2 regions of the Lysinibacillus sp. FSL K6-0102 genome follow, and region 2 is predicted to be linked to the other one. Evidence: riboswitches for the same ligand, from Rfam matches in the RefSeq annotation. Region 2 holds a riboswitch; the other holds the start of a gene.
What was found. Region 2 has a riboswitch for cyclic di-AMP ahead of NYE73_RS01425 (APC family permease). Riboswitches for the same ligand answer to the same signal wherever they lie in the genome.

Region 1: it holds a riboswitch for cyclic di-AMP, as region 2 does, so the genes downstream of both, NYE73_RS16680 (TrkH family potassium uptake protein) here and NYE73_RS01425 (APC family permease) in region 2, are expected to answer to the same signal.

The regions. Positions count from the first base shown of each region.
Region 1 is NZ_JBBOPH010000001.1:3,273,814-3,277,233, forward strand. It holds gene NYE73_RS16670 (NfeD family protein) at 1-476, opposite strand, end outside; gene rpsU (30S ribosomal protein S21) at 789-962, opposite strand; cyclic di-AMP (ydaO/yuaA leader) riboswitch at 1,215-1,356, shown strand; gene NYE73_RS16680 (TrkH family potassium uptake protein) at 1,473-2,810, shown strand; gene NYE73_RS16685 (potassium channel family protein) at 2,836-3,420, shown strand, end outside.
Region 2 is NZ_JBBOPH010000001.1:290,815-294,234, reverse strand. It holds gene NYE73_RS01425 (APC family permease) at 1-1,248, opposite strand, end outside; cyclic di-AMP (ydaO/yuaA leader) riboswitch at 1,367-1,516, opposite strand; gene NYE73_RS01420 (PepSY domain-containing protein) at 1,730-2,254, opposite strand; gene NYE73_RS01415 (PepSY domain-containing protein) at 2,345-3,016, opposite strand; gene NYE73_RS01410 (HAMP domain-containing sensor histidine kinase) at 3,013-3,420, opposite strand, start outside.

The DNA.
Region 1 (3,420 bases), 3.0 Mb from region 2:
TTAGGGTCGCGCCCTGACGTTTCTGCTGCTGCTTTCATTTGAGCAAGCCAAGCGCTATTGGCCTTTAGGTCGGCTGCATTACCTGCTGAATCGATAACTGCCGCTGCACCGATTGTTCCATTTGGAACCATGTAGATCTCATCCGCATGTAAGGCTAAAAACGCTCCTGCTGAGTGCGCATCCTTATTAATATAAGCAATCGTTTTTATTTGCGTTGCATCCATAAGCATGGCGATATCGCTTGCTGCATTCACAAAACCGCCAGGCGTATGTATTTCTAAGATAATCGCCTCTGCATTGTTTTCTTCAGCCTCTTTAAAAGCTCGTTCTAAAAATGCATGAAGTCCTCGCTCTACTTCATTATGAATCGGAACATGATAAACCTTATTACTGGCAAAAGCCGAAGTTAATGGAAACGCTAACAAAAAAGTCATCCATATCACTAGTAAATAGCTGAGGATTCTCCGTTTTCGCATCTTTTTCCCTCCCTTCTAACATGCCTCTCCTCTGTATATACGGTCAATCATGCGAAAAGTTTCACAAATCTTAAAAAATTTATTAATTATTTATTATTCGATCTAATGCCAATTACTAACACTTAGTATGTGCAAAAAAGCCGAATGAATCAAAGTGATTTCATTCGGCTTTTTCATATGTACGTAAAGTTGAGCAATGTAAAATACCTGAAATTAATCAAAAATGTGATTAATTTCAGGTATAACTTTGTCTGCTCAGTGAATCATACAATTGCGTGTTATGAACGTAGGGATTTTTAATGGGAAATTAAATTACCACTTACGTTTACGTGCAGCTTCTGATTTCTTTTTACGTTTTACGCTAGGTTTTTCGTAGAACTCGCGCTTTCTAACTTCTTGAATTGTACCACTTTTTGATACAGTACGTTTGAAGCGGCGAAGAGCATCTTCAAGCGATTCGTTTTTGCGAACGACAGTTTTTGACATCTCTCTTTCCCTCCCTCCGAACACACGTCAATACACAATTAGGCAAATCACCTTCTGTTGTGTACTAAAAAATTATATCGTATTGTCTAATAATGGTCAATAGAAAGTATGCGAAATTATCAAGTGAATTTTTGGTTTTATTTTTGCTCGAATTATTCATACACAATTCGCCCACAATAAAAATAATTACATTTTCTTAACAATTAAGGGGTTTACAAAAAATAGAATAAGGGCGTAGAATAATCACATTCAATTTCATATCGGCCAAATCTCAACTATTTGAGAACGGAGGAACCAATCTTTTGGGGTTAATTCTGCTTTAGCAGAAGGGATGAGAAAGCTCTTTCGCCATCCTACCCGTCAGCTAACTTCGTCGGCTAAAGCGAAGGAGGTCGTTATTGACCACCATTATTAGCATGCTTTCTACCCTTTTCATGCTCTAATCGTAGGTCTTTTTATTATGCCATCTAACAAACAGTTGTTTACTATTCAGAATTGAGGAAAAATTAAATGAACAATTTTAAAAGAGCATTAAATCCTCCCAAAGTTCTTGTATTGGGCTTTGCCCTCATCATTGCCATAGGTACGTTTCTTTTAACAATGCCATTTTCTACTGAGGATGGGAAGGGTTTGCCCTTTTTAGATGCTTTATTCACTGCTACATCAGCTACTTGTGTCACAGGTTTAATTGTAGTTGATACAGGTGATACCTTCTCTATTTTTGGCGAAGTGGTCCTTTTATTCTTAATCCAAATTGGCGGTTTAGGATTTATGACATTTGCCACATTATTATTTTTACTGCTTGGAAAGAAAATTTCATTAAAAGAAAGACTGCTGCTTAAAGAAGCATTTAATAATATCTCCATTGCTGGTCTTGTTCGATTAGTGAAAAGAATATTGCTCTTTACAGCATGTATTGAAATAATCGGTGGTCTAATTCTATCGATTCGTTTTTCTTTTGATATGCCTATTGGAAAGGCCCTTTATTTTGGATTTTTTCATGCCATATCCAACTTCAACAACGCGGGCTTCGATTTAATGGGTGGCTTTAACGGAATGACTGCCTATGTTGATGACCCCTTTGTTGTTTTCACCATCTGTGCTCTTATTACAATCGGTGGATTAGGCTTTATTGTGATGAATGAATTGTATGAATATCGTGTAACTAAAAGGCTTTCTGTCCATTCAAAAATAGTCTTAGTAACGACACTTTTGCTCACTGTTAGCGGAACCATTTTGATATTTTTGTTTGAGTATGGCAACCAAAAAACTCTTGGACCATTATCCGAATGGGGTAAAGTATTAGGTTCCCTTTACCAAGCGGTTACACCACGAACTGCTGGCTCCAATACACTGGCTATTGGGGACTTAACGCATTCTACATTATTTTTAATGATTCTTTTCATGTTTATTGGGGCAGGCTCTGGGTCGACTGCTGGAGGTATTAAAATCACAACCTTTGCTGTTTTAGTAGCTACTATGTGGTCACAAATTCGAGGAAAAGAAGATGTCGTTCTCTTTAAACGTAGAATTGTTACTGAAACTATCTTAAAGGCTTTGACGGTTACAATGTGTGGAGGATTAATTGTTGTAGTCGTGACGATTATTCTCAGTATCACGGAACAGCATCATAGCTTTATGATGTACTTATTTGAGGCTACCTCTGCGTTTGGTACTGTTGGTCTTTCGATGGGCCTAACTCCAGAGCTAACACCTGCTGGTCGTCTTCTTCTGATTATTACAATGTTCGCAGGAAGAGTAGGACCATTAACCATTGCTTTTGCCATTGCAAAACGAAGAAAAAAAGAGAGTTTCCGCCACCCAAAAGGAAATATTATGATTGGATAACCAAATGAGAGGAAGACAGAACGCTATGACCATTAAACAATACGCTGTGATTGGCTTAGGTAGATTCGGAACAAGCGTCGCTCGCAGATTGCATGAAGCTGGACAGGAAATATTAGGAATTGACATAAATGAAGAAAGAGTAGAGGATGCCGAACCCTATGTGACTCACGCTGTGGTTGCAGATACAACAGAAGAAAAAGCCTTAAAATCGATTGGTATTGGTAACTTCGATTGTGTTATCGTAGCGATCGGTAATGATATGCAATCTAGTATTTTAACCGTCTCTTTATTAAAAGAGCTAGGGATCAAAAAAGTGATCGCAAAGGCACTTGGTAAAAGACATGGGCAAGTGTTAGATAAAGTAGGAGCTGATTGGATTATTTACCCAGAAAGAGATATGGGTGAACGTGTAGCTAATCAACTCCTATCCCCAAATATGTTGAATTATATCGAATTATCAAAGGAATACAGCATTGAAGAAATTATGATTCCTTCCAAAATGGCTGGACAAAACCTTCGTGATTTAGACTTGCGCGCAAAATATAACGTCAGTGTAATTGCGATTGTGCGCGAAGGTGAAATTATTATCTCCCCTTCTCCTGAGCAAATT
Region 2 (3,420 bases):
GATAGCAGCCCCAATTGTATTGATCGTAAATTTTGCTACCCAGCCTTTAGGTTTTTCGCGCCACCATTTTCTCATCATTCCCGTTTGCGCTAATGTAAAGGGAATAAATACGCCTACTGCATAGAGCGGAATTAAATGCTCTGTGGCCCCGTCAAAAAGTATAATTAAAAAAATGGCTGCAATACCTAGCATTAAAATACCATTTGAATAGCCAAGACGGTCCCCACGAATTTGGAAGATTCGTGGGATAAAACCATCCTTCGATAAATTCACAGCAAGCAAGGGAAATGCTGAATATCCTGTGTTTGCGGCAAGTACTAAAATCATTGCCGTTGTCCCCTGTACAATATAATAAAGAAAATTCCGACCAACACTAGCTTCTGCTAGTTGGGAAACGACTGTTGCTTCTGCTGTTGGTGCAACGCCATAAAAATAAGCTAGACTAACAATCCCGATGAATAAAACGGCTAAAATGGCGCCCATTGCTAAAAGCGTTTTAGCAGCATTATTCGGGGCAGGATTTCTAAAATTAGGTATAGCGTTAGAAATAGCCTCTACTCCTGTTAACGCTGAGCTTCCTGAAGCAAATGCCTTTAATAAAATAAATAGGCTAATCCCTGCCACTGGTGTGCCAATCTTTGGATGTAGCTCTGCAGGCACCTGTCCAGTTGCCACATTATAGAGCCCAATCCCGATTAGCAACAGCATAACGCCTACAAATAGATAAACTGGGTACGCCAAGATAGAGGCTGACTCTGTTACACCTCGCAAGTTTAAAATCGTTAAGAAAATCACAAATATAATAGCAATGGGTACATTATAAGCATGAAGACTTGGAAATGCAGATGTAATGGCATCTGTCCCGGCCGACACACTTACTGCTACCGTTAAAATATAATCAACAAGCAAAGAACCCCCTGCAACAAGACCTGCATTCACGCCTAAATTTTCTCGTGATACGACATAGGCGCCTCCCCCATGTGGATAGGCGAAGATAACTTGACGATAGGATAAAATCAGTGCCACGAGTAGAATAACCACTCCAGCGGCAATAGGTAAAGAATACCAAAACGCCATTGTACCTACCGTCATTAGGACAATTAAAATTTGTTCTGGTCCATAGGCTACTGATGACAATGCATCTGATGATAATATGGCCAGTGCCTTTGTTTTACTTAGCTTTTGTTCCCCTAACGCATCGGATCTTAATGGTTTGCCGATTACATAACGTTTGAATGAGGATTTCATTGATAAACACCTTCTAGTTTCATAGAATGTGTTTCGCCTTTCTAAATTACATCAAAAAACGCCTACAAGTCATCACTAAATAAGACTTGTAGACGCTCATCCGTCTGCCAAGCTCCACTTTTCTGCTCTTAACGCTTACGAGGTTAGCTGTCGGATTCGGGCCTGAGTAGCCCTACTCCTCCACAAGGAAGAGATTCACCCCAAGAATGGCTATGCCATCCATCAAAATTGGTTCCCCCGCGTTTAGTTGCTTCAGCGATTTAGAAATTTGAAACTTTTATAATGATGTCATATTACGCCTGCTAATTGAAAAAGTAAAGAAGAAAATTTTTCTCTTTTTTGAGTAAAAGCATAGGCTTTTTTTGAACATATAAATAACCGCTTCTTAAAGAAAATTTCCTGAATACCTAGTCAATACCCACAATATAAACAATAAAAACTGCCTTAAAGGTATATTCTACCTTCAAGACAGCTCATTATATTAGTCATCAAAGCCTTGTTCAAAGTCGATAATGTTCCCAGAGACTGCATCCACATCTACTTCGTATTCATATTGACCGTCTTTCAGTTCAATTTCATATACACCATCATCAAGCTTAATTTTTGTCACTTTACCCTTTGCTTTTGTTTGGGCTGTCTTGATAGCCTGCTCTTTTGTAATTATTTTTGTTGTAGCAGTCGTAGCAGGAATATGATCATCCCAATCATCGTCATCTAGACGTTCCTTTTTCTGCTTGAGCAATTTTCCACTATAAGCATCAAATTTTAAATCATATTCTTCTGTATCTGTATACACCTCTACTTCATAATTAGAGCTAAACTGATTTTGGTCAAATTCGATATTGGCAACTGTACCATCCACTACCGCTAGAGCCTTCTTCTCAATTTCCTGCATGGATAAGACCTTTTTTTCTTGGGCATTTCCTGATAATAAAGTCGTCGAGCCAATCGCTGCACCCACTCCCAGTGTAATTACTAGTGCTGGAATCATGATCATTTTTTTCATGTTCATCTCTCCTTTGGTTTATCTAAACTTAGCTTACCAATTGAAGATGATAGAACAATAAGAGAAACATTAGAATTTCATGAGAATGATTTAATGATCGTCATCCCATGTTACAGACAGTACTTTTCCTGAAACAGCATGAATTTGAAATGTAGCTTCGTCCTCCTGCGTTTCAATCTCAACTAAATAGTAACCACCCTCTGGGGTTTCTTCAAAATCAACTGAATCCACTTCACCCTTTAATTGCTTAAGAGCTATTTGAATGGCCTGTTGTTCAGTAATAATAGGCTCTTCGATAGGTTGTTCTTGTGGCTCAACCTTTTTCTCAGCCAGTAGTTCGCCAGTATAACCATCAAACGTTAAATCCTTTTGAATTTCCTCATTTTCAACACGTACAGTGTAAATGGAGTCTGTAAGCATAACGCTTTCTATATCTCCATATTCCTTTTTAACCATTTGTCTGATCTGCTTTTCTGTTAAAAGTAATTTACTATGTCCTTCTTTCAGGATTAGATCAGTCACCTGTTGTGTCGTAACATCGAGTATAGCTGCATACTTGACATCGTCACGCGTAAAAAGCATTTCAAAGTTATTTCCTTGTTTTTCAACCTGTGTAACATGACCATTGTAGATAGTCTCAATATGCCGAATAGCCTGCGCTTCACTAAGAGGTTGAACGTAAAAATAACGATGTTGAACAAACCAAATTACTCCACTACAAAGAAGGATAATAACAACAATTACTAACATCCACTTTTTCATTGCTGTCCCTCCTTTGGTATACATAAAGTAAAGCTTGAGCCTTCCCCTAGCTTACTTTTCACATCTATCGTTATACCTAATTGTTGTGCCAGTTCGTGTGCTATTGCTAGCCCTAGCCCTGAACCACCTGTTTTACGATTACGATCCTCTGTTACACGATAGAAACGCTCAAACAAATGAGGAATATGCTCGACTGGAATACCAATACCAAAATCTTGGATGGTAATACGTACATGGTTGGTTGTTTCAGTGGCTTGAATACGTACTTCATCCTCACTATATTTCCTAGCATTATCCAGCAAAATAAAAAGTAGTTGCTTCAATATTTTTTCATCACTATTAATAAATTTTGGTATCTGCGCATCAATTCTAAATGTTCGATGATAAGCCTGTTCCATTTGTGA